Regions from separate parts of the Geobacillus sp. DSP4a genome, predicted to be linked through region 1. Evidence: riboswitches for the same ligand, from Rfam matches in the RefSeq annotation. Region 1 holds a riboswitch; each other region holds the start of a gene.

Evidence for each region. A riboswitch is a leader RNA that binds a small molecule or an ion and turns the genes downstream of it on or off. The one in region 1 is predicted to bind S-adenosylmethionine.
Region 2: another riboswitch for S-adenosylmethionine. It lies ahead of mtnK (S-methyl-5-thioribose kinase); the one in region 1 lies ahead of ETC02_RS08520 (phosphoadenylyl-sulfate reductase).
Region 3: another riboswitch for S-adenosylmethionine. It lies ahead of ETC02_RS04785 (methionine biosynthesis PLP-dependent protein); the one in region 1 lies ahead of ETC02_RS08520 (phosphoadenylyl-sulfate reductase).
Region 4: another riboswitch for S-adenosylmethionine. It lies ahead of ETC02_RS05525 (bifunctional homocysteine S-methyltransferase/methylenetetrahydrofolate reductase); the one in region 1 lies ahead of ETC02_RS08520 (phosphoadenylyl-sulfate reductase).

Annotation. Positions count from the first base shown of each region.
Region 1 is NZ_SDLD01000019.1:46,087-48,283, forward strand. It holds gene ETC02_RS08510 (low molecular weight protein-tyrosine-phosphatase) at 25-513, opposite strand; gene ETC02_RS08515 (DUF1128 domain-containing protein) at 717-941, shown strand; SAM riboswitch class I at 1,069-1,175, shown strand; gene ETC02_RS08520 (phosphoadenylyl-sulfate reductase) at 1,297-2,004, shown strand; gene ETC02_RS08525 (sulfate permease) at 2,020-2,197, shown strand, end outside.
Region 2 is NZ_SDLD01000021.1:43,068-45,264, reverse strand. It holds gene mtnA (S-methyl-5-thioribose-1-phosphate isomerase) at 1-13, opposite strand, end outside; gene mtnK (S-methyl-5-thioribose kinase) at 83-1,270, opposite strand; SAM riboswitch class I at 1,356-1,524, opposite strand; gene ETC02_RS09195 (carbon-nitrogen family hydrolase) at 1,618-2,197, opposite strand, start outside.
Region 3 is NZ_SDLD01000009.1:3,489-5,685, forward strand. It holds gene ETC02_RS04785 (methionine biosynthesis PLP-dependent protein) at 1-1,086, opposite strand, end outside; SAM riboswitch class I at 1,286-1,396, opposite strand; gene ETC02_RS04790 (alpha/beta hydrolase) at 1,814-2,197, shown strand, end outside.
Region 4 is NZ_SDLD01000010.1:59,468-61,664, reverse strand. It holds gene ETC02_RS05525 (bifunctional homocysteine S-methyltransferase/methylenetetrahydrofolate reductase) at 1-1,268, opposite strand, end outside; SAM riboswitch class I at 1,338-1,439, opposite strand; gene ETC02_RS05520 (zinc ribbon domain-containing protein) at 1,531-1,953, opposite strand.

The sequences.
Region 1 (2,197 bases):
TCGCCCTCCTTTTCCGTTTTTTCATCATTTTCTTTCCCTAGGGGCCAGCCGATGATCGCGGACGATCGCGTCAAGCAAATGCTCGCAGCCGGAGCGAATCAGGCGGTACACTTCGGCAAAATTCCCGGTATAATACGGATCCGGCACATCGTCTTTTTCCCGATCCGGGACAAAATCAAGCAGCCGGGCGATCACCGCCGGCGAATTCGGCCCGGCGAGCCGGCGCAAATCGCTCAAATTGGCGGCGTCCATGGCGATGATGTAATCAAATTCCTCCAAGTCGCGGCGCCCGACTTGCCGGGCGCGGATGCCGGAATAGTCAATGTCGTTTTCACTCAAAATCCGCCTTGTCCCCTCATGCGGCGGCTCCCCGACATGCCAGCTGCCCGTTCCCGCTGAATCAACGACAATCTGTCCGTCAAGCCCCCGTTCGTTCACCAAATGACGGAATACCGCTTCCGCCATCGGCGAACGGCAAATGTTGCCGAGGCAAACAAACAACACTTTGACCATCGAAGCAGCCACTCCTTTCCATCCCGTTTTCTTGGCATTAGTTTTCCCTTTTCATCCAAGCGCTTGATAGCCGCTTTCTAGCAGCTCGTGCACATGCACCTATATTTTACCACCTAACGCTGGCGCGGACTATATTGCCTCTCCCCTTTTTCACCGCCGGTGTGGTACAATACATGATAACCTGCCACGAAAGGAGCGAAACCATGGATTTATCGAAACCGTCCGCAGAAAACGTCGAATATATCGTTGAACAGCTGAAGAAAAAATTAAAAGTGCTCAATTTTGATGCGATTAAGCCGGCCCATTTTTCCGAGGCATGGTATGACGAACTGAAAGACATTTACGACATGGTCATGAAGCGTGAAACGTTCAGTCCAAGCGAAATACAGGCCATTGTTGAGGAGCTCGGAAGCCTGCGCAAGCGGTAATCCTCTCCTTCCGTCACCGGATGGAAGCATCGCGAAGCTGCCTATGTATATAAAAAAATTCCTATCGAAAAACTAGGATTGACATTAGCGCCAATTGTGTTAAAATTTTAATCAATTAAATTACATACGCTTATCAAGAGCGGGGGAGGGACTGGCCCGATGAACTCCGGCAACCTGCCGCGTTTGGCAAGGTGCTAATTCCAGCAAAATGGGATCCATTTTGGAAGATAAGGCGTCCCTCGTTCTTCCGCTCTTTCCGAAATGGAAGGGGCGTTTTTATCGCCAGGCTGCCCGTTGCCGGATGAATATCCGACTAATTATGTTGATTTTCTTTATTTTTAAGGAGGGGGAAACGATGCTCACATATGACCAATGGGAAACGGCCGAAAAACCGTCTTTTCCGTCCGATAATGAAACGAAAGGGGCGCTTGACGTCCTTGCTTGGGCGTATCGCGAATACGGCGATGACATTGTCTATGCGTGCAGTTTCGGCATTGAAGGGATTGTGCTCATTGATTTGATTTCCCAAGTCAAGCCGGATGCGGAAATCGTCTTTTTGGATACCGGCCTGCATTTTCCAGAGACGTACGATACGATCGCGAACGTACAGGAAAAATACCCGTCGCTCCGCATCGTGATGAAACAGCCGCACTTGACGCTGGAGGAGCAGGCTGCACAGTTCGGCGATGAACTATGGAAACGCGATCCGAACAAATGCTGTGAGTTGCGCAAAGTCATTCCGCTGCGGGAAGTCTTGACCGGAGTCACCGCCTGGATTTCCGGCTTGCGCCGCGAACAGTCGCCGACGCGGCGCCATGTCGAGTACATCAATAAAGACGACAAATTCCGCTCCATTAAAGTGTGCCCGCTCATTCATTGGACGTGGAAAGACGTTTGGAATTACGTATATAAACACGGTCTTCCGTACAACGTGCTCCATGACCGGGGCTACCCGAGCATCGGCTGCGCCCCGTGCACAGCGCCGGCATCGGATCCGAACGATTTGCGCTCCGGGCGCTGGGCCGGCCAGGGGAAAACGGAGTGCGGGCTCCATCTCACATAAGGGGAGAACAACGATATGCTCCTTGCCATTGCCTTTATTGTGTCCTTTTTCTTCGCCATGAACATCGGGGCGAGCGGCGCGGCCGCCTCGATGGGCGTCGCGTACGGGTCGGGCGCCATTCCCCGAAAATCGGTCGCCCTCCTTCTTTGCGGCATCGGCGTGTTTCTTGGCAGCCTCGGCGGCGGAGAAGTAG
Region 2 (2,197 bases), on a different contig from region 1:
CAAAGGTGTCCATCGTCGTCTTCCTTTCTTTTCACATTTTCCGTTGATCCGGGCCGGCACTGGGCCGGTCGTCGCCGTGTTACTATTCGGTTTCTGCAAACACTCGGCGGAAGCCGTCCGTTCCGGTCAGCTCGTTGCGCTCGACAATTAGGCGGCGGCCGAGGCGGAGCGCGTGTCGTTTGGCGGCAAGGCGGGCTTCTTTCTGCTCGATGCCGTCAAGGTCGGCCACATGGGCGAGGCCGATCGTCCGGCGGATGACTTCGCAGCCGGCAAAGCCGACAGCATCGATGAACGCATGCCGGAGCACTTCGTCAAGCAAGCCCGGTGTTGCGGCGTACGTCTCGATGCTTTTGGTGCGCCAAAGCTCCGAGAATATGGACGCAAAGACGTCCCAGGTCCGGTCGATGTGATCAAAGAGCGGTTGGCGCTCAACGTCAGGGCGGGACAACGCATTTAACAGCAAGTTGGCGAAAAATTGCCCAAGGTCAAAGCCGATCGGGCCGTAAAAGGCGAATTCCGGGTCGATTACTTTCGTTTCGTCGGTGCTTGCGAAAATGCTGCCGGTATGCAAATCGCCATGCAGAAGCACATCGGCTTCGGTTAAAAACTTGCGCTTCAACTTCGCCGCTTCCAAACGGAGGCGGTCGTCATTCCAAAGCGTTTCGACGTCCGGCCGCAGCTCGCCTTCGAAGTTGTTCGTGTCATGGTCGAAAAATGGATCGGTGAAGACGAGATCTTCGGTGATTTTGCACAGTTCCGGATTGACGAAGCTTTGCGCCAATTTCTTTTTCTCTTGCTGGTTCATGCCGAAATCGGATGTGTAAAACGCTGTTTTGGCGATAAATTCGCCGATATGCCGGGACAAAAGCGGGAATGTTTTCCCTTCGATCAACCCTTTGCGGGCGATTTGCAGACGGGACAAGTCTTCCATCACGGTAATGGCAAGCGATTCGTCAGAATAGTAGACGTTCGGCACGTATTGCGGTACATAGCTGGCAAACGTGCGCAACGCGTTGCTTTCAATAACCGCGCGCTTTAACGTGAGCGGCCAGCTTTCGCCGACGACTTTCGCGTACGGGAGCGCCTGTTTGATGATGACGCCTTGCTTCGTTTCCTGATCGACGATATGAAAGACTAAGTTTAAGTTTCCGTCGCCGATTTCGCGGCACACAAGCGGCGCCCCGTCTCGGAATAGGCCGAGGCGGACGGCGAGGGCGGTCGCTTTTTGTTCGGTGAGCGGTTCGTAAACAGTGGATTGGACAATCGTCATTTTCACGTTCCCCCTTTAGGTTTTGGCAAATGAAAAAGCCTCTTTCGCATACGGAAAGAGGCTTGAAGATGCATCGTCTTCGCGCCTCTTATCTTTCAGAAAGACATCGGTCTTTCTGTTGGACTTAGCACCGTGCCCTGCGGAAGCGGTTCGCTTCCGGCGCCGCCTTTGGCGTGCGCCCTATCTCACGATAGCATTACGGTCGGTTGCTGGGCTTCATTGGGCCAATTCCCTCAGCCAACTCTTGATAAGAGTACCGATCTAGCTATTAAGTTTTTGCAATTTTCACGATGTTAACAATCGTTTGGTTGCTTGATTCGAATGATACAGGTTGGGCTGGCGGATTGTCAATACGTTTTGAAAAATTTTTTTGCCGCCTCTTCATAATCGTGCGGCCGGCGGTCGGCAAACACCGGGATGCGTGCGCGGACGTCCGCAACGAGCGAGGGATCGATGTCGGCCGAGAGAATGCCCGGCTTCTCGTCCGCCTCGGCGATAATTTCGCCCCATGGGTCGATGATGAGCGAATGGCCGGCGAAGACGTTGTTCGGGTCGCGTCCGGCCCGGTTGCAAGCGACGACATAGCATTGGTTTTCAATCGCCCGCGCCATCAGGAGCGTCCGCCAATGGTGAAGGCGGGGAAGCGGCCATTCGGCGACGACAAACAGCACTTCCGCTCCGGCCAACGCATGGGCGCGAATCCACTCCGGAAATCGGATGTCATAGCAAATGACCCCAGCGCACGGCAGCCCGTCAAGCGAGAACAAGCCTGGCTCGTTTCCCGGCTGCAAATACAAATGTTCATCCATCAATTGGAACAGGTGAAGCTTGCTGTATTCGCCGACGATTTGGCCATGGCGGTCGGCCACGATCATCGTGTTTGTCACGCCGGCGGCTGTTTTTTTGGCGACCGAACCGGCGACGAAA
Region 3 (2,197 bases), on a different contig from region 1:
TTTCAATGCCTGCGTCAAATCGGCGATCAAATCGTCAGCGTGCTCAATGCCGACCGAGAAACGGAGCAGCCGGTTGCAAATACCGTTTTGGATGCGGATTTCCTCAGGAATGTCCGCATGCGTCTGCGTCGCTGGGTACGTAATAAAGCTTTCGACTCCGCCCAGGCTTTCCGCGAACGTAATGAGGCGCAAGCTTTTTAAAAACCCGTTCACCCACTTTTCATCGGCAATCCGGAACGACAGCATCCCGCCTCTTCCTGGATATAAGACGTCTGTAACATCTTCATGTTCGCGCAAAAAGGCGCTGATGCGCTTGGCGTTTTCTTCATGCTGGCGCATCCTTAGCGCCAGCGTTTTCATCCCGCGGATGAGCAGCCACGAATCAAACGGCGACAACACCGCGCCGATGGCGTTATGGTACTCGGCCAACCGTTGACAAAGCTCTTCGCCTTTGGCGACAACAAGCCCGGCCAACACATCGTTATGGCCGCCTAAGTATTTCGTCGCGCTGTGAATGACGATATCGGCTCCTTCTTCAATCGGACGCTGGAGCACCGGCGTGTAAAACGTGTTGTCCACGATCAACAACAGCCCGTGCCGTTTGGCGAGCTCAGAGACGGCGGCAATATTCGTCTCTTGCATCAACGGGTTCGTCGGCGTTTCCAAGAAAATGGCTTTCGTTTTTTCCGTTATCGTTTCTTCCACTGCATCGAGATCGGTGAAGTCAACGTAATGAAACCGAAGGCCGTACTTGCGCCAGCCGCGCTCAAACAGGCGGTACGTCCCGCCGTAAAGGTCGGCCGATACGAGAAACTCGTCTCCGCTCTGAAACAAGGCGAACACCGTCTGGATGGCGGCCATGCCGGAGCTGAACGCATAGCCTTGGTCGCCGCCTTCCAGTCTCGCGATCGCTTCTTCGACGATTTTGCGCGTCGGGTTGCCTGTGCGGATATAGTCAAACCCGGTCGACTCCCCGATGCCGGCATGACGATAGGCGGTGGAAAAATAAACTGGCGGGTTGACCGTCCCCGTCACCGTTTCGCTCCGGTTGCCAATTTGCGCTAACAACGTCTCTAGTTTCTCCATCTCATCTCTCTCCTTCTGTTGAAAATTCCATCATGGATCAACGGCCAACCACTTAACGCCCAACGAAGCGCCGCTGTTGGTCAAGCAGCGGCCGAGGGCCTTGATCCTCGACGCCTCTCGGTTGAGGGAGCGGCCGCTTGAGTAAATAAAAAAAGTCTTCTAAGAAGAAGACTTTTCCATACACATGGGGTCATGCTTCTTCTTATCTGCCGAATTGAATGCTCAATTCGCTGGATTTAGCACCTGGCCGCCGGGCGGCTGGTTGCTGAAGCTTCATTGGGCCAGTTCCCTCCGCTTCTCTTGATAAGAACCGCTGCGTATTTAATTTTGTTAATTGTTAATTTAGTGAACTACCCACCACCTACACTTCGCTTAGAGGTGGGGGCTTCAAGCGACTTGTGTGTGTTCGCCGAACGGTAAGCCACACACAAGAACCCTTTACGCTTCCCTTCGTTCCGAAGGTGTCCGTTCTAACCATATTCTATCATATTCGTTGGCTAACGCCAACCGAAATTCATCTCCCACTTTCACTTCGTTTAGAAGTGGGATACTTCTTTTGGAAAAAGATGTTAGAAAATTGTAACGCATTCCGGCCATTTTTGCAAGTCATTTTTTTGCCGGCGCCAATGTTCGGCAAGTTCACGAAAAATTCGAGCCCTTCGTTAACATCTTTTTGCCTAAATATGTTACAATAACAAGTGAACTTGCGCTTTCATGGAGGATGATCATGGCGACAGCAACAGGAACGATGCGCGATTATACGCTTTACAGCAGGGAGCTGCAAGAAGAAATCGGGTTGCTTGTCTACTTGCCAAGCAATTTTTCTCCGTTGCATAAATATTCTTTATTAATCGCGCAAGACGGCAAGGATTATTTTATGTACGGAAAAATCAAAACCGTGATCGAGACGCTCATGGACGAAGGAACGATCGACCGAACGATCGTTGTCGGCATCCCGTACCGGAACGTCAGCGACCGCTACGAGAAATACCACCCGGCCGGTCGAAAAAACGAGGCCTATATCCGCTTTTTAGCCCATGAGCTCGCGCCGTTTTTGGATCGCGAGCTGCCGACGTATCAAATGGGCAAAGGACGAGCGCTGATTGGCGAT
Region 4 (2,197 bases), on a different contig from region 1:
GGGAAATCGCCGATTTTCGACGGGTCGCCGGTAATAGCGAGCACGTCGGTGATGCCGAGCGTATGCAACCCCATCAAATGCGACTGCAGGCCGATCAAGTTGCGGTCGCGGCACGTAATATGCACGAGCGGGCGGACGCCGAGCCGCTCTTTCACGATCGTGGCGACGGCGGCGTTGCTGATGCGCGGCGTGGCAAGTGAGTTGTCAGCTAACGTCAGCGCGTCGATGCCAGCGTCATGGAGCGCTTTCGCCCCAGCGAGAAACTTGTCAATGCCGAGTTGCTTCGGCGGATCGAGTTCGACAATGACCGAGCGGCGCGTGCGGGCGAGCTCGGGAAGCGGAGTCGGCGCGGGCCGATCGGCTTGCACCGATACAGATGCCGTGCGCCGCTTCACCGTTTTTTCCGTCACCGGCGTCCGGTCGGCGAGCGCCTTTGCCATTGCCTCAATATGTTTCGGCGTCGTGCCGCAGCACCCGCCGATCAAGCGCACCCCTTGATCGCGGAACGCTTTGGCCGCCTCTTCAAAATATTCCGCGTTCGTTTCATAGACAAGCCGGCCGTCGCGGTAATCCGGGAGGCTCGCGTTCGGATACGCCGACAAAAATGCGCGATTGGGCAGGGGCACTTCCTCAAGCGACTGAATCATATAGTGCGGACCAAGCCGGCAGTTGAGCCCGACAACATCGGCCCCGAGCGCCTCCAGGCGGCTAAGGGCGTCCGCGAGCGGCGTGCCGTCTTGCAAAACGCCGACTTCATGGAGCGACACATGGGCGATAATCGGCAAGTCCGTCTCTTTGCGCGCGATGGCAAGCACCGTCTCCAACTCTTCCAAATCGTAATACGTCTCCAGCAGCACACCATCAACCCCTTCGGCAAGCAGCACAAACAGCTGCTCGCGAAACGTCCGCTTCACTTCGTCAAGCGGTACGACACTTTTGTTTAACGTGCGCAGCCCTCCGATCGTTCCGAGCACGTACGCCCCCCCATTGGCTGCTTGCTTCGCCAGTCTTACAGCGGCCCGATTGATCGCCGGCACCTCGTCTTGCAAGCCGTAGCGCGCGAGTTTCACATAGTTGGCGCCGTATGTATTCGTCTGAATGACATCGGCGCCCGCCGCGATATACGCTTCATGAATATGAATGATTTCGTCTGGATTCGATAGATTCAATTCTTCAAAACAACGGTCGACGCCATGCGAATATAACAGCGTCCCCATCGCTCCGTCGGCGATGAGAATGCGTTGTTTCAACTCATCGAGCAGCCCCACGTTTGATTCCCCCATTTCGTTGTAGTAAAAGAAAAAAGCCTTCTAAGAAGAAGACTTTTCGTTCGCTTCTTCTTATCTTCCAGGCTGTTGCCTGTCTGGATTTAGCACCTTGGCCGCGGCCAGGTTGCTGAGGGTTCACCGGGCCAGTCCCTCCCCCTCTCTTGATAAGAATGTCCGTATGCGGTTGTTTATTTCGTCTTGACTATTACTATATAATTTAATGTATTTTTTGAAATTATTCAATACGGTGAAGAAGGAAATTTCAAAAGTTAAAGAGATTCAGATAAAAAGAGCGGCTCGCGTCAAGGGCTCGCGCTTTCCCGCATCGGGGGCAAAACTGAAAATCACGCTGCACATGTTCTCCGCAGTATGGGCAATACTTGTTTGTTTTCTCTTCGCCTCCAAATCGGACGTTCAGTGGGTCGGGCTCTTTCTCGCTGACGACAATGTCCAATAAGGACATGCGTTGTTTTCCCGTCGCATTTTTGTAATGGTAAATTGCTTGAAATACACCGATGGCGATGACGACAAGGCCGAAAAACGGAAAAAAGCGGGCGGCGGGAAACGGCGAGTCCGCGGTGATGGAGAAGGTCATCACCATCCAAAAGATGCCGAACAACACAGCGGCGATGCTGCCGAACAGCCCTTGCATCGACGGGCCGCGGCCGGGTTTGATGCTTTTCAAGTGGATTCCTTCTCCATTCGTTTCATGTTGGTTGGGATTATTATACCATATGATGATGTAGGAAACATGGGATGACGTAATAAAAAAGAATCATTGTATCTCCTCCCTTACCTTGTACTAATCTCTTAAAAGCATCTCTGTTTCATGTCAATAGTACGAAATATGTCGAAATATGTAAAAAAGATAAAATTGTTGAACGATTTCTCTTTTTTTTTAGAGTCAAGGTGTATGATTAAAATAGATG